4 regions of the Noviherbaspirillum saxi genome follow, and region 1 is predicted to be linked to each of the others. Evidence: predicted binding sites of a transcription regulator. Region 1 holds the regulator's gene; each other region holds the start of a gene.

Region 1 (5,256 bases):
TGCGTGGCTGCGCGTTCAGGCGCTGCAGGATGGGCAGCGTGAAGCCGGCGGTCTTTCCGGTGCCGGTTTGCGCGCCGGCGAGCAGGTCGCCGCCACATAACACTGCGGGGATCGCTTGCTTTTGAATCGGGGTCGGGCTGGTGTATCCCTGCTCGGTGACGGCACGGACAATTTCATCGGCAAGGCCGAGTTCGCTAAAAGACATGAAGACTCATTAAAAATATCGGCCTGTCACCGATCGATCGGTGCCAGTCGCAGGCAAATAGGTGGGGAGAGGAGAGGTCGCGGGGACAGCGGCGCGAAGACTGGAGAGGCGCAGCGTGCGTAACTGCATGACGTCATGAAGTTACGCCTCGAAGAATCAGGGGGAAAACCTATTTCGCGAATGGCGACAACAGGTGAACCATCTGGGCAAAGATCTTGGGGGATCCGGCAAGTACATTGCCTTTATACAGGTAATCGGACTCGCCGGCAAAGTTGCCGACGATGCCGCCGGCTTCGGTAATCAGCAATGATCCTGCAGCCATATCCCAGGTTTGCAGGCCTTTTTCAAAAAAACCATCGAGCCGGCCGGCAGCGACATACGCGAGGTCCAATGCGGCCGCACCGGGGCGGCGTAATCCGGCACATTTTTCCGTCATGATTTTGAACATCTGCATGTATTCGTCCAGACCTGCGCCCTCGCGGAATGGAAAGCCTGTGCCGATCAAGGCATCAGCCATCTTGTCACGACGACCGACGCGGATTCGCTTTTCATTGAGATAGGCACCGGCGCCTTTGCTAGCGGTGAACAGGTCGTTACGGTTAGGATCGTATACAACCGCCTGGGTGATCTGGCCGCGCTGCTGAAGCGCGATCGATACGCAGTATTGCGGAAAGCCGTGGATGAAGTTGGTGGTGCCGTCGATAGGATCGATGATCCAGACATTGTCGTTTTCGTCATGCAGGTTTTGTGACGGACCGGATTCCTCGGCAAGAATGGCGTGGTCGGGATAGGCGGTTTTTAACACCTCGATGATGGCCTGCTCGGCGGCTTGATCGACTTCCGTCACGAAATCGTTATGGCCTTTCTCGGTGACCTTGATGCGGTCGATGTCGAAAGAGGCCCTGTTGATGATCGAAGCGGCGCGGCGGGCAGCCTTTACCGCCGTATTGAGCATGGGATGCATAGAGGTTCCGTTAGAATTGCGGTACCGCCGCCTACCGCGTCCGGAACCACATTGAAGAATTAATGAGCGATGCGGTCGTTCGTGCATTGAAAAATTCACGCGCCGCGTAAGGTCGCTATTTTAAATGAACCAGCCACAAACCAACACTTCTCTTTTCGGCCGCCTTCGTTTTGTACTGGTCGATACCAGTCATCCTGGCAATATAGGTGCCGTCGCGCGCGCCATGAAAACCATGGGTTTTTCGCAACTTGTGCTGGTCAATCCGCGCTTTCCGGATGCCTTGCAACAGGAAGAAGCGATCGCCTTCGCCAGCGGTGCGCAAGATGTTCTTGCCGCAGCGAAAGTCGTTGATACAATTGAAGAAGCGCTACTAGGGTGTAACTTCGCTGCTGCCTTGAGTGCGCGACTGCGCGAGTATTCGCCGCCGGTGATGACGCCACGGACATTGGCGTCTGCTTTGTACGGTGATGTGACACTCAACGCGGCATTGGTTTTTGGCAGCGAGCGCTATGGATTGCCGAATCAGATCATCGAGAAATGCAATGTCTTGATCAATATCCCCGCCAATCCTGATTATTCTTCCTTGAATCTTGCGCAGGCAGTACAAATTCTTGCATATGAGGCCAGGCAAGCACAGGGCGGCGACAATGTTGCCCAATCGGTAATCGGATTTCAAGGAGATCCCGCCAGCATGGCGCAGATCGACGGCATGTACGCACACCTGGAAGAAGCCTTGGTGGCGGTTGAATTTCTCGATCCGACTAATCCAAAGAAGCTCATGTCTCGTCTGCGAAGGTTATTTTCGCGCACTCAACTCGAGACCGAGGAAGTGAATATCGTGAGAGGAATTGCACGTCACGTGCTCGCCAAGGTAACAAAGCTATCTAAATAAATAACTTGCTAACCTGCGGACCCGACATGGGCCAAGAAGGCAAGGCATATTAAATTAAATACCTGATGGCAACCTAAATTGCAATCAGGTATAGTTCGCAATCATTGAATGTTCAAGCCCAAGCTCGGAGCAGGCCAACAGCCAAACCTTCCAAAGCAAAATTTTCCTGGCTGGAATCGACACGGATCGGTTCGAAATCCGGATTCTCGGGCAGCAGCTCAATGACGGAACCGCTTTTCTTGTAACGTTTAACCGTTACTTCATCGCCAAGGCGGGCCACCACAATTTGTCCATTTTTTGCGCTGTCGACTTTTTTCACCGCAAGTAGATCGCCGTCCATAATGCCGGCATCGCGCATGGACAAACCGCGTACTTTGAGCAGGAAATCCGGTTTGGCCGAAAACAGAGAAGGATCGACGCTGTAGCTTGCCTCGATATGCTCCTGAGCAAGTATAGGCGAACCTGCGGCCACGCGTCCGACCAGTGGAAGACTAAGCTGCATCAGCGAGGGATGTGGAAGCGGCATTTGGCGTCCACCAAATAGGCTTGTCGTTTCTCCATGGATGTCCCGCAGGCGAATTCCCCGTGAGGTACCAGGCGAAATTTCTATTGCCCCCTTGCGTGCCAGCGCCTGTAGATGTTCCTCTGCAGCATTGGCGGATTTGAAGCCCAATTCAGTGGCAATTTCGGCTCGGGTAGGGGGGAAGCCGGTATTTTCGATCGCCTCCCTAATCAGGTTCAGGATCTGTTCCTGGCGTGCAGTGAGTTTAAGCATGTTCGCAATCGAGGAATCTGGCAAAGAGAAAGGCATATTGACTGAAGATCATCTTTCAGCGTTAGCGCTTCCTTAAGCCATGCTGTTGATATAGACAGGCTGTATTTTTATACAGCCCTTAAATGATTGCAAGGGAAGTTTTGCGATTTTTACGCGCGCGCCAAGTGATCAGCATTAAGCGCTTGAAATGATTGAGTTTTACCTGTTCGCAGGTTATGATAGCGGGCTTTCCTCTTCCCACACTCGTCTTGACGCCGAGGTGGGCGATTTTTAAATCCGTCCAAAAGGAGATTACATGCGTCATTATGAAATCGTATTTATTGTCCATCCCGATCAAAGCGAGCAGGTTCCTGCAATGATCGAACGTTACAAGGGCATCGTAACTGCTCGTAACGGCAAAGTGCACCGCGTTGAAGACTGGGGTCGTCGCCAGATGGCTTACATGATCCAGAAGTTGGCCAAGGCCCACTATGTCTGCATGAACATCGAGTGCGACAATGAAACTCTGGCTGAAATCGAAACCGGCTTCAAGTTTAACGATGCTGTCCTGCGCCACCTGACTGTCAAGATGAAGAAGGCTGAAACTGCGCCGTCGCCGATGATGAAGGCTGTGCAGAAGGAAGATGCTGCGAAGACTCAGCGTTCCGAAGCAGCCGCTGCGTAATTCTGTCAGTCGAGGAGAGTGAACCAGCTACGCCTGATAGCGGCCATTGCCGAGCGCGAAGTGTTGCGCTACACGCCGGCGGGCATACCGATCGTGTCGGCAAAATTGCTGCACGCCTCCGGACAGGTGGAAGCGGGTCTCCCGCGCCAGGTTGAGTTTGAAATTTCTGCGGTTGCCGCAGGTGAAATTTCAGGAAGGCTTAACAAGGCGGAGCTAGGTGAGACCATGGTATTCACTGGTTTCCTCGCACGTAAGAATCGCAATAGCAAAGGCCTCGTATTCCATATCACGGATTTCGAAGCTTATTCACCAGATCACTAGATACAGTACAGGAGCCAAACATGGCATTCGGTAAAAAATTCGATAAAAGCAAACTCAAGAACAAGCGTCAGCAGCAGAATCCTCTGTTCAAGCGCAAGAAATTCTGCCGCTTCACCGCCGCCGGCGTTGAGCAAGTTGACTATAAGGACGTGGACACCCTGAAGGATTTCGTTCAGGAAAATGGCAAGATCATGCCGGCACGTCTGACCGGTACAAAAGCACACTACCAGCGTCAAGTTGACACTGCGATCAAGCGCGCACGCTATCTCGCGTTGCTGCCTTACACCGATCTGCACAACGCCTAATTGACGACTGAAGAATAGGAGAAAAACATGCAAGTCATTCTGTTGGAAAAAGTCGTTAATCTCGGCAATATGGGTGAAGTCGTACGCGTGAAGGACGGTTACGCTCGTAACTTCCTGATTCCCCAGCGCAAGGCACGTCGTGCTACAGCTACTGCAGTTGCAGAATTTGAAGCAAAGCGTGCAGACCTGGAAAAAGCAGCTGGCGAAAAGCTGGCAGCAGCTCAGGCTCAAGGTGAAAAGCTGAACGGTACGACTGTTCGGATCGCTCAAAAGGCTGGCGTTGATGGCCGTCTGTTCGGTTCCGTAACCAATGCCGATATCGCTGCCGCGGTATCCAAGCAAGGTTTCCCGGTCGAGAAGGCGCAGATCCGCATGCCGCAAGGCCCACTGAAGGTCGTTGGCGATCACACTATCGCGGTCGCACTGCATACCGACGTCGTGGTCGACATCACGATTGCTGTGGTTGGCGAGCAAGCCTAAGCAGTTTTGGCATTCAATAAAAAAGCCGGCGCAAGCCGGCTTTTTTATTGCGCTCGTCCTCTTCGGCGTGCACTGCGTATGGCGCAGTCTTTGATGGCGTTTTATTTCATGGCGTCTCAGTCTGATTTATCGAAGGTTTTATCGAATAGGGGACTTATGCGTGCAGAGTTCGTCATGCGCTAATCAGGCATTTGTGATCATACGACATAGAAAACCCTTGAACTGTGTAACCTCCGCGTCAGTGAATCCTTTCAGGTGATGATTCAACGCATCAACGGTTACCTGAATCATCTGGTCTGCGATGTTCTTTCTCGGTCAAGGCGACATCAATCATGGGGCGGTCGACGGTGCTGCGTGCACACTCGATAAAGCCCTTGTCTTCAAGCCGGTCAAATGAACGAGTCCATGCTCCGGTATCGGTTGCGAGTTCACGTGCAAGATCGGATGCAGCGTTGGACTTTCCATATAGCAGTTTCATGAAGATGGCGACCTGGGCATGAGTAATATCGAATTCGGCCAGCCGACGATCTTTGGTCAACGACAGCTGCCCTCCCGCCCGTCAAGCAGATAGCCGATACTCTCGATCGATGAATGGGTTTCCAGGCTATATCGTTGGTATATGATGTTGTTATGGAAACAAATAATATCGG
Region 2 (5,256 bases), on a different contig from region 1:
CCTGATTCCCGGATGGAAGTTCGATAACAAGAAACCTTGCATGGTCAGATAGTTGATTCCAACGTGAGTCTTGCCGCGCCGATCGCATGGTCCGAATTGCGGTCGGCCGGTGTTTGTTTTCTTGTGTTCCTTTCTGCGGCCAGCACACCAGTCCCTCCTGGTAAGATCTATCGCTTCATCGAGGAGGAAAAAAATGGACACCTATATCGACGTACTGCAGACCTATATGAAGGCGCTGGGCGACAGCGATTATGAAAAGATAGTCAGCCTGTTCGCACCTGACGGCAAAGTCTTGTCACCCTTTCTGGGCGAAATGGATGCCGCTCCCTTCTTTCAGCGTCTTCAGGGCGCATCTAGCCGCAATGTGATCACGCCGATCGATGTATTTTCCAGCGCGAACGGATCCAATCGTGCGACCGCATATTTTCAGTACGACTGGACCGTAAGCGATGGCACCTTGATTACTTTTAAGGTGATGGATTTATTCGAGTTTGAGGACGGCGGCAACAGGATCAAATACCTGAGCCTGATCTACGACACCCATCCTATCCGTGCCACGGCTGGCAACAAGTATGAGACGGCTTAAGCCGATTTTCGGGCACAAGGTGTTCTCACGTCTCAGCGAGTCGGTTCATCGCCATGCCTGTTTGGGTTTATCTACAAAACAAACTCAAACAGCAGTTGAAGAATAAAAAAATTCCGATGGTGTGGACGTGCGGAAACCAGTTTGCCAAGTGCTGATAAGAAACATTATGTATGCGGCATTGCGGAAATGTTGTCTGACGATTATCCCGAGCGCTGTAAGGAAATTCCGAATAAAGGTTGCGCATCGTCAAGTGAGGTAAGACGGGTTTGGAAGATACTTTGAGTTCCTTAAATCACTTTCCGAGTCCTTAGATGCTTACCGAGTTCACCACTGCCGCCGCTATTGAGAACCTTGTAAATGCTACTTTGGGTGCAGATGCGTCCGCGCGCCACGAGTATTTATTACGCCAATCGCTGCATAACCTGGTTCGGCTCGCGAAGGCTGAATACAAGGTAGAAGTTCAGCATAGTGTGGGAAAGGTGGTGCAGGTATTGCCGACGGACGCGACTCTGGTCCTTTAATCTGCAACATGAAAATAAAACGCTTGTTGCCGACGGCAACAAGCGTTTTATTTGTGTGGGTATGAAATACTGAAGGCAGTTGCAACAAAAAACTATGAAGAATTATTGGCCTAAGTGTAGTGACTTAGCCGCGATTGCGCATCGACCATAGCATTGCACCGATGGAACAAGCGATATAGAACAAAATAACCCATTGGTCGTGCGCTTCCAACAAAATTGTTTGCATGGCATCCTCCTGAAATTGAAGGCTAGGATGACATTGCTGTCCTTCAAGGCCTTGTGCAAACGCAATCGTCGTGCGCGGGCTTATATGCACGCGAAAATCTTTGATTCATAGCTTGTCTTTCAAGATGCTGGCGAGCGTTGAATACGGAACGAATGACGGTCGACATGACGCATTGTCGTATGTCAATGTAGCCGCACGGAACGCATGGTGAAATCCCGTACAGCATATACGGAGGATTTTCATGGTGACTTTGCTTGCAGTACTACTATTCGTTCTTGCCAGCGCATCATTCATCCATGCGTACGGCTGCCTTTCTTATTTTGCAAGCGAGGTAAGTGTGTCTGCCTATGCGCCGCCGACACTGGAAGATCTGGAGTTGCTGTTATTACGCAGCTAGCGCTGATCCCCCGTGATTACGCCTGGTCGCCTCTAAAAAATTAGCAAATGCGTACGCCTCAAGGCAACACGCATGAGGACCAGTCGATATTGATTGAACCTGGCCATCATGGGCTTGCAATAAGCTCAATGAAATGAGTGATAGGCACGCTGGATCGTCGTGACCGCGACCGGCAACTCATCATAACCATTCAGGTCTGCTGGCTGATTTACCCGCGGCACATAACCCCATTGCGAGGAACGCACCATGCGGATGTACTTCATTTCAAGGTCGCCGGCTTGCTTGAGTGTTTCTAGAGCTTCCTTTTCGATTTCATGAATCAAACGCCAAGTCAGTACCCGACCTGCGGTACGGTGGCGCTCTGCTATGTTGGTGATGGCGACGGTAAGACGTGCTTTTACTGCGTTGAGTTTATAGCCTTCGAACAAGATCATCGTGACAACAACTTTGATGCTGTATGGGTACACAGTATAAGATAAACGGCCTCTCAAGTGAATGGCGGACTGACTTCTATTTCCTCCTTTGTTTTCAGGTTCGATCGGCAGTATTCACAGAGTGATAAGTTAGCGGCGAACGGCCATGGGGAAAATTGCATCAGCATGCAAATGCGTCAATATTTGCGAGGCCCGGACTTCCCGGACTTATGTCAATCGCGATGATGCAAGCGTGTCGAGAACCGGTATAAACCCGCCCGTAAACTGTTGGATTTTTGCTGTCTTCTACAGATACTGTGAGTGAGATCACATTGTGTGCATGCAATGTTCCATATACTAAGTACATATTGTAGTGCTGGACTCCAACATATTTCCCCAAGAGGAACTGACCATGGATAACATGCTTCAAGACGATTCAAGAGCCGCCCGTCGCTCGGCTTTGTTTAAGCTGCGACGCATACAATCGGCTGCATGTGTCGGCGCTTCTATCGGTGCCGGGTTGGTCCTTCTGGTATTGAAAGCGCTTTGACGCCTTGTCACGCTGCTTGGGCATGATTTCCTGAAGCGCTATCGCAGAGATCTTTGTGTCAAAACTGCCAACACCTATGTTGGCAGCCCTTTTTCTTTGCATCGAAACAAGTTGCTTAATGGCATGAGAAAATGGCGACAATTTCAATTGCGCTCTTTTTTCGGCCAGTTTCGATGACCCGCTTTCTCTTCCTCGACTTTTTAAAAGTCGTGGCATTCAATCTGATCGTCTTTCACCATCTGGCATTCTATGGCCCCATGGCTGATCAGGTGCGGCACGCACTTCCTGACCTGATCGATTGGCTTGCCGGACCGGCCCGCATCGCGGTGCAGATCTTTCTCGTCGTCGGCGGTTTTCTTGCGGCAAAGTCATTGGCGTCGCGCGGCCAGGCAAGGCTGTTTTGGCTGTGGCAGGAATTGACGCGGCGTTTCGTCAAACTGGTGCCGCCTTTCATGGTTGCCATGCTGCTGGCGGTGGCCGCTTCGCGATGCGCCGCGATATGGATCGATCATTATTCGTTGACCCCTTCGCCTACCTGGGCGCAGATTGCGGCGCATGCGTTGCTCTTGCATGGCGTGCTCGGCGTGGAGTCGCTTTCGGCGGGCGCCTGGTATGTGGCAATCGATTTTCAGCTATATGCGCTGCTGGTATTGCTGTTCAGCCTGGCGCGCGGGTTTCGGAATAACGACGCGTCGCGCTGGCGGGTCCCGCTTTTGATTGCCGTCGGTATTGCGGCATCCCTGTTCTACTTCAATCCTGATCCGCAGTGGGACAATTGGGCGCCTTACTTCTTTGGCAGTTATGGGCTCGGCGCGCTGGCATGGCTGGCATCGCGCGGCATGCGAAGCAGTACGGGATCGGCGCTGCTGATTGGCATCATGATTCTGCTAGGCGGACTCGCGCTCGAATTCGACTTCCGCAGCCGCATTGCGTTGGCATTGGCGGTGTCGCTGGCGCTGGCCATGGTGTACGGCGGGGCGCAAGCGGCAGTACGCTGGGAAGTTCCCGGCCTGCATTACCTTGCACGCATATCGTATTCAGTGTTTCTGATACATTTCCCCGTTTGCGTGCTGGTCAACACGCTGTTTACGTGCATAGGTTCATCGTCGCCCTTGGTGCAGGGAATCGGCATGCTGGTGGCTTGGGTGGCAAGCATCGCTGCAGGCGCACTGTTTCATCGCTGGGTTGAAATTCCCTTGGGGCGGCTTATCGCATTGCCAAAGTTGCCGAAGCCGGTAAGAGCCGAGGCAGGTCCGATCCCGCCACTGCGCCCATAATGCCGGTCAGCCGCAGGCAGCGGCCCGGATCAATCAGCTTTTGTCTAGCCAGGAGCCGATCACGCCGGCACTCAGGATGAGCACGCCGACGATCAGCGAAATCATGGCTGCAAGCGTTGCATCGGCCGCGAGTGCGCCGAAGCCGCCGCATAACACGACACCACCGACAAGCTGCATCAGCCGGTATTCGCTCTGTTCCATTGCATCCTGGTATGAAAATGATAAGGATGCAATTAAACCCTGCTTTGCAAGTAAAAGGTACCCCATGTCCATGGGACAGAATTTGTCCTACACGGAATACAGCCGGGGAATACCTGGGCGGATTGCGCCCCCGGATTCAGCTACGGGATTGTTTAGAGCAGTTTCACCCTGACTGTACCGCCGATGCCGGACGCTTTGCCCGCGGCACGGCGTTGTCGAGGGGCCGCCGAGGCCTCCTTGCCATGGCTCGCCATGTCGCGTCGCCGCGCCTTGTTCCACGAGCAAATCGCCTCGGCCTCGACTGGCAAGTCAGGATGAACCTGCTCTAGAGGCGTCGACGTCATGGACTTCGGGTATTGCAATGCAGGCGAGTCCGCTTGTGCCACAATGTAAGTTCGTGAGTTGCAACGCGGGAAAGCACGCATGAATAAACACTGTTACGCATGTCCATTCATTTCGACCTGACCGACCTGCGCCTGTTTGTCTACATCGCAGAAGAAAACAGCCTGACACGCGGTGCGGAACGCTCGCATATGTCGTTGTCGGCGGCCAGCACGCGCATCAAGAACCTGGAAGACAGCGTAGGCGCAAAGCTGCTGGTACGTGCGAGTCAGGGCGTCAGCCTGACGCCGCCGGGACAAGCCTTGCTTCATCATGCCCGCCTGGTGCTGCAGCAGCTCGAGTACCTGCGCAGCGAGCTGCAGGAATATGCGCAGGGCACCAAGGGACATGTCCGGGTGTTTGCCAACACAACGGCCATTACCGAGTTCCTGCCTGCCATTCTTTCCGCATTCCTGGCCAGTCATCCCGATGTCAGCGTCGACCTGCGCGAACGGCTAAGCCACGACATCGTGCGTGCCGTCAGCGAGGGCAAGACTGATATCGGCATTGTGGCCGGCAACGTGCGTACCGAGGGGCTGGAAGTATTGCCCTATCACGAAGACCGTCTGGTGCTGGTGACCGCGATGAACCATCCGCTGGCGCGTATCGAGCGCATCGACTTTGAAAAGACCCTTGAGTTCGATCATGTGGGTCTGCATGAATCGAGTGCGATCCATGCCTTCGTCAAGCATGCGGCCGGCGCG
Region 3 (5,256 bases), 150 kb from region 1:
AGGAAACGGATATCCTGGCAACTGCAGGGAGTGGGTCGCCAGAGTGCCGGATGGCAAACTGTGCATCAGGTGAAGCGCGGTTTCCAGGTCAGGTTTCATGGACGCGTGTTACCGGTTTGAGTGAAGCAAGTTTTGCCAAGGGTGCAACAACCAGTGTAAAGACTGCGACAGCAACGCATCATGAGAATCTTCAAGCTGCATCAGCAAGACTCATGAGAAATCGCGACTATGCGTGCTCAGCCGTCCCAGCATGTGGGAGAGATCGACCAGTCGGCTGGCAACCAGATGATGCACATTGCTTTCGGATTGCCATATTCCATATACTCCCAATAATTGCGAGGCGAGTAGTTCCTTCCGGTACCGTTCGATCAGGCCTGGCCAGACAATGACATTGATCAGACCGGTTTCATCCTCGATGGTGACGAACATGGTGCCGTTGGCTGTCTGCGGGCGCTGCCTTACGGTCACGATGCCGCATCCGCGCGCAAGCTGTCGATCGGCAAACGTATGCAATACCTCGGCCGGCAAAAAGCGCTTTGCCGTCAACGCGGGACGCAACAAGGCTAACGGATGGCGGCCGAGGGTAAGGCCAAGAGAATAATAGTCGGCCACAATATTGTCACCTTCCGATGGTGCGACAAGTTCAACGGGCTCTTCCTGCATGCTGGTTTCCCTGAGTAAGTCCTTGTCGGGTTCGCTGGCGACTGCTTGCCAGAGTGCATTGCGACGATGCCCGACGAGCGGTTCCAGTACATTCGCCTTGGCCAGCAATTGCAAATCCCGGCGCGTAAGCTCAGCGCGCGCTGCCAGATCCGCCATGTTGTCAAACGGTTTGAGCGCACGCGCCTTTTCGATGCGGTTTCCGGTTTCTTGCGACAAGCCTCTTACCATGTTGAATCCGAGCCGGACGGCAGGTTGTTTACCGTCTGATTCCTGCACTGCAGGCTCCAGCGTAGCTTCCCAGTTGCTGTGATGGATATCCACTGCCCGGACATCGATCTTGTGTCTTCGTGCATCCTGCACCAGTTGCGATGGCGAATAAAAGCCCATCGGCTGGCTATTGAGCAGCGCAGCAAGAAAAGCCGCCGGTTCGTGGCATTTGATCCATGAACTCGCATAGGCGAGCAGAGCGAAACTGGCGGCATGGCTCTCGGGAAAACCATATTCTGCGAAGCCATGGATTTGCCGCACGATAGCGTCAATAAATTCAGGCTTGTAGCCATTCTTTGTCATGCCGTCGATGAGCTTTTGCTTGAATTTTCCGATGTCGCCCTTGCGCCGCCATGCCGCCATTGCCCGACGCAGCTGATCGGCTTCGCCAGGTGTAAATTCTGCAGCCAGTATCGCGATCTGCATCACCTGCTCCTGGAAAATCGCCACGCCAAGCGTACGCTCAAGCGCATGGCGGATTTTTTCGCTAGGGTAGGTTACCGGCTCCAGGCCTTGTCTACGCCGTAGGTAAGGGTGAACCATGCCACCCTGGATGGGTCCGGGACGGACAATCGCTACCTGGATAACGAGGTCATAAAATTCTTTAGGGCGCAATCGGGGAAGCATGGTCATTTGCGCTCGGCTTTCGATCTGAAAAACGCCCACCGTATCTGCTTTGCAGATCATGTCGTAGGTGGCCGGATCTTCCTTGGGTATGTGCTGCAACTCGAAGGCCCTGCCACGCAGTTCGCCGATCAGCCTGAGGGCGCGGCGAATCATGCTCAGCATGCCAAGTGCAAGGACATCTACCTTCAGCAAGCCGAGTGCATCGATATCGTCCTTGTCCCACTGGACGACGCTGCGGTTTTTCATGGCTGCGTTTTCGATCGGCACCAGGCGAGATAGCTTGCCGCGCGAGATGACAAAACCTCCCGGATGTTGTGATAAATGGCGAGGAAAGCGCATCAGTTTTTCAGCGATCTCTCCCCATTGCAGGGCCAGCGGCGAATCCGGGGGCATGCCGCATTCGGCAAAGCGATCGGCCAAGCCGGTTTTGCCATCCCACCAGCGATGGGATTTTGCTACCCGGTCGACAATGCCGGGGTCGACACCAAGCGCCTTGCCGACATCGCGCAAGACACTGCGCGGTTTGTAGCTGATCACGACCGCAGTGAGCGCGGCGCGCAGCCTGCCGTACTTGCTGTAAATGTACTGCATGACTTCTTCGCGCCGCTGATGTTCGAAATCGACGTCGATATCCGGCGGTTCGTTTCGTTCGCGGGAAATGAAACGTTCGAACAACAAAGTGCTGCGAGATGGGTCGACTTCGGTAATCCCCAGGCAGTAACAAACCACGGAATTGGCGGCGGAACCTCGCCCCTGGCACAGAATGTGGACGCTGCGAGCATAGCGCACGATGTCGTACACGGTCAGGAAATACGCTTCGTAACGCATTTCGGAGATCAGTTGCAGTTCGTGGTCGAGCTGTTTTTTCACGCTGGCCGGCATCCCTTCGGGAAAACGAACCCGTGCCCCGCTATACGCTTCGCTACTCAGGTAGGCTGCTGGCGTTACCCCGTGCGGCACCAGTTCATCCGGGTATTCGTAGCGCAACTCGTCGAGAGAGAATTTGCATTTGCCCGCTATGTCCAGCGTGGCGGCCAATGCGGCTTCCGGATAAATGTTCGCCAGCCTTAGCCGCGAGCGCAAATGCTGTTCGGCGTTCGGTGCCAGGTCGTAGCCGCATTGATGGATAGGCTTGCCGATGCGTGTGGCGGTCAGCGTGTCCTGCAAAGGTTTGCGGGATCTGACATGCATGCAGACATCGCCGGTCGCAACGATGGGCAAGCTGTACTGACGGGCGGTTTCCATGACAAGAGCGCCATGCTGGTCGTCGCGAGGATGGTGCAGCAGAGTCAATGCGATCCAGGCGCGGGCGGAAAACACATCCCGCATCCATTTGACTTGGGTGGCAAGCAGCTCCGGCGCAATTCCGTATGCAGGGACAAGAATCGCAAGACAATCCGGCATGCCGCGCAGATGGACATAGTTCTGTTCCGGCGTCACGAAATCGGATGGCGTAAGTCGATAAGTGCCCTTTTCGGCACGGGTACGCGCAAGGGTAATCAGCTCGGCCAGATTGCCATAGCCTTCGCGATTCTGCGCCAGGAGAATGAGAGAAAATGCCGGACTGCCGTCTTCATTCACCAGCCGGAGCTGGCTTCCGATGATCAAATGCAGGCCGCATTGTTTTGCCTCGGTATGCGCACGCACAACGCCGGCCACCGAACATTCATCCGTCAATGCCAGTGCCGCATAACCAAGCTTTGCTGCGCGTATGACCAGCTCTTCCGGATGTGAAGCGCCGCGCAGGAAAGTAAAGTTGGAAACGCACTGTAATTCGGCGTAGGCAGGCAGATCGGGCAAGGACATGTTATCTGAATGAAACACTGTATGTAAAAACAGTATAAATCAGAAAAATGTCTTTTTGTTAATGAAATTTGAAGGCTTGAAAATTTTTTAAGCTGCACGACAAGCTCAGTCCGACTATGGGTTTCATAATTATTCCTGTGATCATAGGAATAATGGTTCAGTTAAGTTTGTATTCTGTGAATGTCCTTCGATCGAAGGATATTCAAGCAAACAAGCCTTGCAAGTACCAGCAGATTTCGTCCCCATGACGCTCCTGATAAATCCAGTAAAGGGTGGACGTCTCGCCTTGCGCAATAAAGTAGTCTCGCATGATCAACCCGCCATCCCACCATCCGCATTCGATCCTTTCCGGTCCTTTGACGAGACGCAATGGCGAACCGTAGAACGGGCGGTCTTCGCGGACCATCAGTTCGACCGGCTGCAACAGCAGCCAGAACGGCCTGTCGGCAAGATGGGTGACGGCTGTCGATGGCGGACTTGGCGCGGCGGTCGGAACCCATCCGTTGCAGATTTCCGGTCTGTGGTCCGCGCGCGGGGCAGGGGCCAATACATTCTGCTCACCCAGGCGCGCCGTCAACAATTCAAGCAAGCGGTGATAATCCATCGGGATGCTGCCCGGTTCAGGAAACAGCGACTCGGTGGGCGGCAGCATTGCGGTAACCCGGGCGATTTCCAGGCGCACTGCGATGACCGGGGCTGCCAGTTCGATACGACCGAGCCGCTCTTTCAGCAGGCGCGTCAGATGCTCTTCATGCCAGGCAGGTTCAGCTAGTGCAATCTCGATCGGCGTGGGAGGAATCGCCGCGCGGCCGCGTTCATGCTCCAGCTGCAGGACAAAGCGGGACACGGCAAGCTGCTGAGTCACCAGCCAGCCTGTCAGTTGCAGCAGCAGGCGATGCGCGGCGAACAATACGGCTTCCGCATGTTCGATCCGATCGGGTAGCTCGAGTTTTGCGGAAAAGCTTTTCGGCGCCTGTATCCAGTCAAACAGTTCCGGCGCCTGTCCGTAGGCACGGTCGAGCGCATCCAGCACGCTCTTGTCGCAACGCCGTTGCAGTCCTGCGCGCGGCAGCTTGCGCAAATCGGCGAAGCTGCGGCAGCCGATGCCATCCAGCCACTCGAGATAAGGCCATGTCTGCGGCAGCAGGGTGCAGGGCAGGGTATCGAGGCGGCGCGTCATGCTTTCCATGCATACCACACGGCGATGTGCGGGAAGCTCTTTCCGCTCCCGGCAGGCCAGCAGCCAGGCGCCTTGCGCGGTTGGCGCCATGCCCAGTTGCGGCGTCAAGCCAAGTATGCCAACGCTATGGCGCACCAGCCGGCATAGCGCCCGTCTTCCTCCGAATGCGCGCAGACTGGCTGTCACATCGAGCAGCAAACTGCCTCGTTCTCCCAGGGCCACTTCCGGCGTGTATTGCAGCAGGGCGAGAGTAATGCCGTCGAGTACTTCCCGCTCCCGCAAGTGATCGCGTTCATGCAGAGTCGCACTAGGGCACATGGCCTGCGCACCCGCGCGCCGCATGCCGATGCATATTCCGCCGCGGTGAGCTTGCGGACTAGCAGCGATGACACGCTCCCGCTCCACGATCACATGTTCTCCGGGAAGGCTCCAGCGCGGCCTGATGGCTTCGAGCGGTAATAGCGGCAGATGCAGGGCTATCCATGAGCGCATTGGAGGATCCGCCACCGTTCAATTGACGGAACAGGCTTGCGGCCCGGTCATGGCGGTATTGATGCTTTGGTCGCTGATGTGCGCAACAGCCTCCCTTGTCGGTACGGGGTTGGAGATTGGTGCTGCGGACCGCGAAGCTGGCAGGAAAACGGAGGATGGCATGTCATCCATCGGCACATGGAGCGGGTCGTCGCGCCGCGGACCGCGCCGTTTCACGATAT
Region 4 (5,256 bases), on a different contig from region 1:
GACGTCGAACAGGGAGTGGGTATCGAACACTTCCAGCAAGCGGGTGAAATGCAACACCTCGAAGTAGAAATCTTGCAGCGCGCTGTCGACATACGCCGGATTCTCTGCAAAAAAAGCCGATACTTCGCTGCTCACCTGCTGCAGGGCGCCGGTGAATTTTGCGGGAGCCTCTGCGTATACCCGATAGGTGCTTTCCTGGGCCTTGTTCAGCGCGCTCCACTGACGGAAAAGTTTGTCCAGACTCTTTCTGAGCACATCTGGCACTGCGCGGCGCACGATCTGCAGCGTCGTTTGGTCTAGTTCGGCGGTGTACATCTTGCGGGCGCGATCGATGAGGTTGTGCGCCTCGTCGGTCAGCACGCTCACGCGCCATTGGTTTGCCGTGGTCAGCCCATACAGTAAAGCGCTGCTGTCGAAGTAGTAGTTGTAATCGCCCACCACCACGTCGCTCCAGCGGACAAGATCCTGACTCAGATAATACGGACAGACCTGGTGTTCCAGCGCGACGGTACGCAAGCTGTTTTTTTCCAACGCCCCGGCAGCGAGCGCCGCTGCGCGCGCCTGCGGCAACCGGTCATAGAATCCCTGCGCCAGCGGACACGATTCGCCATGGCAAGCCTTGTCCGGGTGTTCACATGCTTTGTCGCGTGCCACCAGTTCCAGCACGCGCAAGGGCAGTGCGGCTTGGCTGTTCTTAATCTGTGCCAAGGCACCCAGCGCAAGACTGCGTCCGGACGTTTTTGCCGCGAGGAAGAAGATCTTGTCCAGTTCCTTGCGCGGCGTTGCCTTGAGCAAGGGGAACAGCGTGCCGACCGTCTTGCCGATTCCCGTCGGCGCTTCCGCCGCAAGACAGCGGTCGGTATTTGCGGCGCGGTATACCGCCTCTGCCAGTTGCCGTTGTCCCTGCCGGAATTCGGCATGCGGAAATTGCATTGCGCTCAACGCTTCATCACGGGCGAGGCGATGCGCCATCTCCTGTTCGGACCATGACAGAAAGCATTCGCATTGCTGAATGAAAAACGCTTGCAGCGTCTCAGCCGGATAGCGTTCCTCCAGTATCGTTTCGTGTTTGCTTCCTATTTCAAAATACACCAGCGCCACCGTCACTTCTGGCAGCTGTAGTTTTTCACACAATAACCAGCCATAGATTTTCGCCTGGGCCCAGTGCAGCGAACGATGATTGGCCGGCATGCGGGCGAGGTCGCCACGGTAAGTCTTGATTTCCTCAATGCGGTTCAATGCCGGATCGTAGCCGTCGGCGCGGCCGCGCACCAGCAGGTGCCGGTAGTGCGATGCGAGCAGTACTTCCTTTTGATAATCGGCGGCACGGCGCGCAGTTACCGCGATGTGGCCGGCGATACCTTCCTGTGCCGTCGGCGCCGGCGTGAATCGCAGATCGAGATCGCCGCACTTTGCGGTGAACTCGGCCAGTGCGCGCACTGCAATCCGGTATTCCATGCTCAGGCCGCTTCCTGCAACCACTGCACATAGCACACACCGACGGGGATATCGTGGGCTGCGCAGTAATCCAGCCAGCGGATCTGATTGTCTTGCAGGCGATCGTTCGGCGCCTTTACCTCGATCATCCGGTAGCGCTTTTCGTGCGGCCAGAACTGGATCAGGTCCGGGAAACCGGTGCAATTGGAGCGCACATCGGCCAGCATCCGCATAAAAAGCTTTTTCAGGTGAGTTGCCGGAATGCAGTGCAGCGCGAGCTCAAGCAATTCCTCGCTCAGATACTGCCATGCCACGAAGGGCGACACGGTATGGGTCTTGTCCGCAAAATTGCGCCGGATCGTCGCGATGTACTCCGATGAATCCAGCTGCGCCAGACAGTCGTGGAATTCCTGCTCGCGCCGGCGGTGGAAGTCGGCGCTGCGCAGGTCGGCCGGACCGCTTTGAAACGGGTGAAAGAATGCACCCGGCACCGGCGCGAAGATGGCGCTCCAGCACAGCAAGCCGAACAGCGAATTGATCAAGGTGTTTTCCACATAAAACAGCGGCGCGTCTTGCGTGGCGAGATGCGCGGCCACCAGCTGTTCGACGCAATACCATTCGATCGGCTCCGGCAGATCGAGATCCACGCGCGTGACCGCAGGAGTAAAGCGTCTGGCAGACAGCGGCATGCCAAGCCTGCGCTGCAAACGCGGCAGCATGCGTTCGATCTGCTGCTGTTCCGCTTCGCTCTCCGGGTTCAGATCTGCAGCCATGGCCAATGCATGGGCCGCGGAAGTGTTGCCGCAACGTTCCAGCATGCGGATCGCGCGCACCCTTGCGCCGGGATAGCCGCAGCCGGAATACAGCGCCAGCGCGTCGCGCAGCAATCCGGTGCGCTCAAGTTGCTGCGCCAGCTTGAAAACGAGTCTGGCGCGCCGGACTTCGAGCCAGTCGTTATCGGAAATGATGGTTGGAAGTTCTTTCAGGATTTCGCCAGTCGCTTCTCCGTTTTCAAAACGCTCGCCGAGCCTGTAGAGTTGCAAGTACCGGTCGACGTCTTCGCGGGTGCGCAATCCGTGCGAGGCGGCCGACAGCTCCACCGTCTCGTATTTGAAAATGCCGAGATCCGATAACACGAATTCGGACCAATCCTGCCGGCAGTTGCCAAAGAACAGAAGCTTGACCCGTTCGCACAAGGGCTGGATCAAGACTTCGCAAACGCCGTCCTCCGATGTCGGATGCCATTCGTCAAAGCTGCGGGTGCCATCGAAGCGCGTACGCAAGGCATCGAGCAGTTCCGCCTTTTTCGCTGCAGCCCCGCCCGGTGCAGGACCGAACGCGGCAATGAGTTCCGCCTTTGTCAACAAACCGGCCAGCTGATCCAGCGACAGCTGCGGCCGCGCGTCGACCAGTCCATGCTGAACCAGTGCATGCAAGGCCTCCCGCGCGCAGCCGATTTCATCATAGGCCAGCTTGCTGATTCGGAAGAAAGGTCCCTTGCGCATGATCATGCGTACCAGCAGCGCACGGGACGGGCGCGGTAACGCGTTCACGCATGCGATGAGCTGTTCTTCGGCATCGTTGATCAGATGGCGGTAACGCGTGCACACCCAGTCGAGAACCGTGTCGAAGTTCTTGAGATAGTAGAAAGGGTTTTCCAGGGTTGGCGGCATCTTGATCATCGATCCGGACGCAATGCTTTGGCATATGCCGCCGGAGCCCTATGGTTCATTTTCCGTAGCGGAAAATCCAATACTGTATGAAAACTCAGTATATGGCCCAAAGGCGGATGCGGCAATGGCTGCGAGTAAATTGCCGCAACCGGGTGCACGGATCGATTGCCGGATTGCTATGTCCCAGAGGGTAGGCCCAAAGTGTGATGCTGACCCGGGCATGAATGTTTGCCACTGCTCGTGCGGCCTTTGACGGCTGCCCTCGGTTTCGACGCACAATGGTCAGGCGTCTGATCGGCCGTCTGCAGCAAATAAGGAATCTCGCTTGCGCCTATGCCGAGGTCATTCAGCTCCTGCGAACTCATGCCGCGCAATTCCTGCTCATGCCGCGTCGACGGGCCGGATAACTGCCTCTTCAACAAAGCCATTAAATTAAGCAATCTGACCATCATCGTCACACCTCGCAATTGTCCTGGCCTCATCATGGCAAGAGATGCTATATTGGTAAAGTTGAAATTCCTGATCACTTTTATCAGTTTTTCTGATGCGCGAACTTAACCTGGACCAGTTGCGTACCCTCGTAACGATTGTCGACCTCGGCACCTTTTCAGCTGCGGCCAATGCTCTGCATCTGGCGCAGCCGACGGTCAGTCTTCATATCAGCGAACTGGAAGCCAGGCTCGGCGTTTCGATCGTGATTCGCGGCGGCCGCAGAGTGTTGCCTACGGCAACCGGAGCTGTGCTGGTCGAGCGGGCGCGACGTCTGTTGCGCGATGCCGACGATACGCTTGACGCGATCAAGCGGCATGTCGAAGGGCGCATCGGAAGGGTACGGCTCGGTACTTCAACAGGCGTCGTGGTGAATCTTCTTCCGCGTGTGTTGAAGGAAATGGAGCGGGCTTTCCCGGAGATCGATGTCGAAGTCAACATCCTGGGATCCTCCGAAACCATGACACGTCTTGCGCAAGGCACGCTCGATATTGGTCTGGTCGCAACGCCGCTGCCCGCGCCGCGCGAACTGGTTGTTACGCACTGGCGAAGTGATCCCATGGTTGCTTATTTGCCTGCGGATTGGACAGCGCCAAAAAAAATATCGCCGCAATGGCTGGCCGACAAGCCGCTGATCTTCAACGACTCGACCACGCAGATGTACCGGATCACGATGGAGTGGTTTGCTGCTGCCGGCATCAACCCGCGTGCGCGCATAGAACTGAATTTTACGGAAGCGATGAAGAGTCTGGTTGCCGCAGGCTATGGGACCGCGATCCTGCCGCTAGAACATACCGCAAAGGTCGAACTCAGCAGGGTGTCCGGCGTGAAGATCGTTCCGCTCGCGCCGACCTTGCTGCGGCATACCAGCGTGGCACACCGTACGCCGTTTGCAACCGCGGGGGCGATCCAGAATGTCTTGAAAACTATTTCATTGTTTCGGCAACTGTGATCGGTTCACGAGCAATGCGTTAAATCGTCTTGCAGTCGGTAATCACCGGCAAATGCGGAGTGGACAGAACGCCAGCGAGAGATGCCGGCTATCATAGCGAGACTGTGTTAACACGCAAGCGCTCCATAAATATTCAAGACAGTAGGGCAGGCTGCGTGGGACCTTGCTGCTGCGCGGGTTGCGGTAGCGCGTTGACAGGTTGTAGTGCCGGACGCATGGATCCGGCACAACAGATGGTGCGAACTACTTCTTACTTGCTGCCGCTGCCGGAAGTTCCCGCGCCAGAAGAGCCGGAGCCGCGTGAAGAGTCAGACCCGGACATGCCCGACGGTGCGCTACTGCTGGGCGAACTGCCCGATGTGCCGTAGGAACCCGAAGTACCGGACGAACCACCGCTACTCTTACCCGAGGAACCGGAAGAGCCTGACGTGCCGGACGAACCGCCGCTGCTCATGCCTGAAGAACCCGATGTACCGCTGCGGGAAGATCCGCTGCTATCGGAACTGCTGCCGCTGGTTCCGGCATCTTTATCTTTGTCCTTATCTTTTTTCTTGCTCGAGCTTTTTCCGCTGGATGAGCCTGACGTACCGCTTGCATCCGATGCGCCGGACGGGCTGGCGGCGCTGCTCGTTCCGGTGCTGCCGGCCGAACCGGAAGTGCCGCCGGTCGATGAGGTTTGCGCCACAGCTACACCAGTGCCCAATG

What was found. Region 1 encodes LexA, which represses DNA repair genes until DNA is damaged. Its sites were predicted from a motif close to ACTGTATNNNNATACAGT; they were not measured.
Region 2: the regulator LexA is predicted to act here: its motif matches at 2,183-2,200, upstream of D3871_RS16740 (DUF2471 family protein).
Region 3: the regulator LexA is predicted to act here: its motif matches at 3,380-3,397, upstream of D3871_RS07855 (error-prone DNA polymerase).
Region 4: the regulator LexA is predicted to act here: its motif matches at 3,192-3,209, upstream of D3871_RS18125 (VRR-NUC domain-containing protein).

The regions. Positions count from the first base shown of each region.
Region 1 is NZ_QYUO01000001.1:1,511,350-1,516,605, forward strand. Features, by position in the region: gene D3871_RS07100 (DEAD/DEAH box helicase) at 1-205, opposite strand, end outside; gene D3871_RS07105 (inositol monophosphatase family protein) at 375-1,169, opposite strand; gene D3871_RS07110 (RNA methyltransferase) at 1,294-2,061, shown strand; gene lexA (transcriptional repressor LexA) at 2,174-2,836, opposite strand; gene rpsF (30S ribosomal protein S6) at 3,132-3,500, shown strand; gene priB (primosomal replication protein N) at 3,519-3,821, shown strand; gene rpsR (30S ribosomal protein S18) at 3,842-4,126, shown strand; gene rplI (50S ribosomal protein L9) at 4,154-4,606, shown strand; gene D3871_RS07140 (MarR family winged helix-turn-helix transcriptional regulator) at 4,878-5,144, opposite strand.
Region 2 is NZ_QYUO01000002.1:181,919-187,174, reverse strand. Features, by position in the region: gene gudD (glucarate dehydratase) at 1-52, shown strand, start outside; gene D3871_RS16750 (nuclear transport factor 2 family protein) at 194-586, shown strand; gene D3871_RS16745 (hypothetical protein) at 898-1,107, shown strand; gene D3871_RS30265 (hypothetical protein) at 1,575-1,730, shown strand; gene D3871_RS16740 (DUF2471 family protein) at 1,856-2,164, opposite strand; gene D3871_RS16730 (acyltransferase family protein) at 2,867-3,970, shown strand; gene D3871_RS30260 (hypothetical protein) at 4,004-4,171, opposite strand; gene D3871_RS16720 (hypothetical protein) at 4,324-4,557, opposite strand; gene D3871_RS16715 (LysR substrate-binding domain-containing protein) at 4,615-5,256, shown strand, end outside.
Region 3 is NZ_QYUO01000001.1:1,665,060-1,670,315, forward strand. Features, by position in the region: gene D3871_RS07850 (HugZ family pyridoxamine 5'-phosphate oxidase) at 1-99, opposite strand, end outside; gene D3871_RS07855 (error-prone DNA polymerase) at 211-3,363, opposite strand; gene D3871_RS07860 (Y-family DNA polymerase) at 3,566-5,035, opposite strand; gene imuA (translesion DNA synthesis-associated protein ImuA) at 5,054-5,256, opposite strand, start outside.
Region 4 is NZ_QYUO01000002.1:496,267-501,522, forward strand. Features, by position in the region: gene D3871_RS18120 (ATP-dependent DNA helicase) at 1-1,458, opposite strand, end outside; gene D3871_RS18125 (VRR-NUC domain-containing protein) at 1,461-3,119, opposite strand; gene D3871_RS18135 (LysR family transcriptional regulator) at 3,655-4,551, shown strand; gene D3871_RS30300 (hypothetical protein) at 4,767-4,919, shown strand; gene D3871_RS18140 (hypothetical protein) at 4,980-5,256, shown strand, end outside.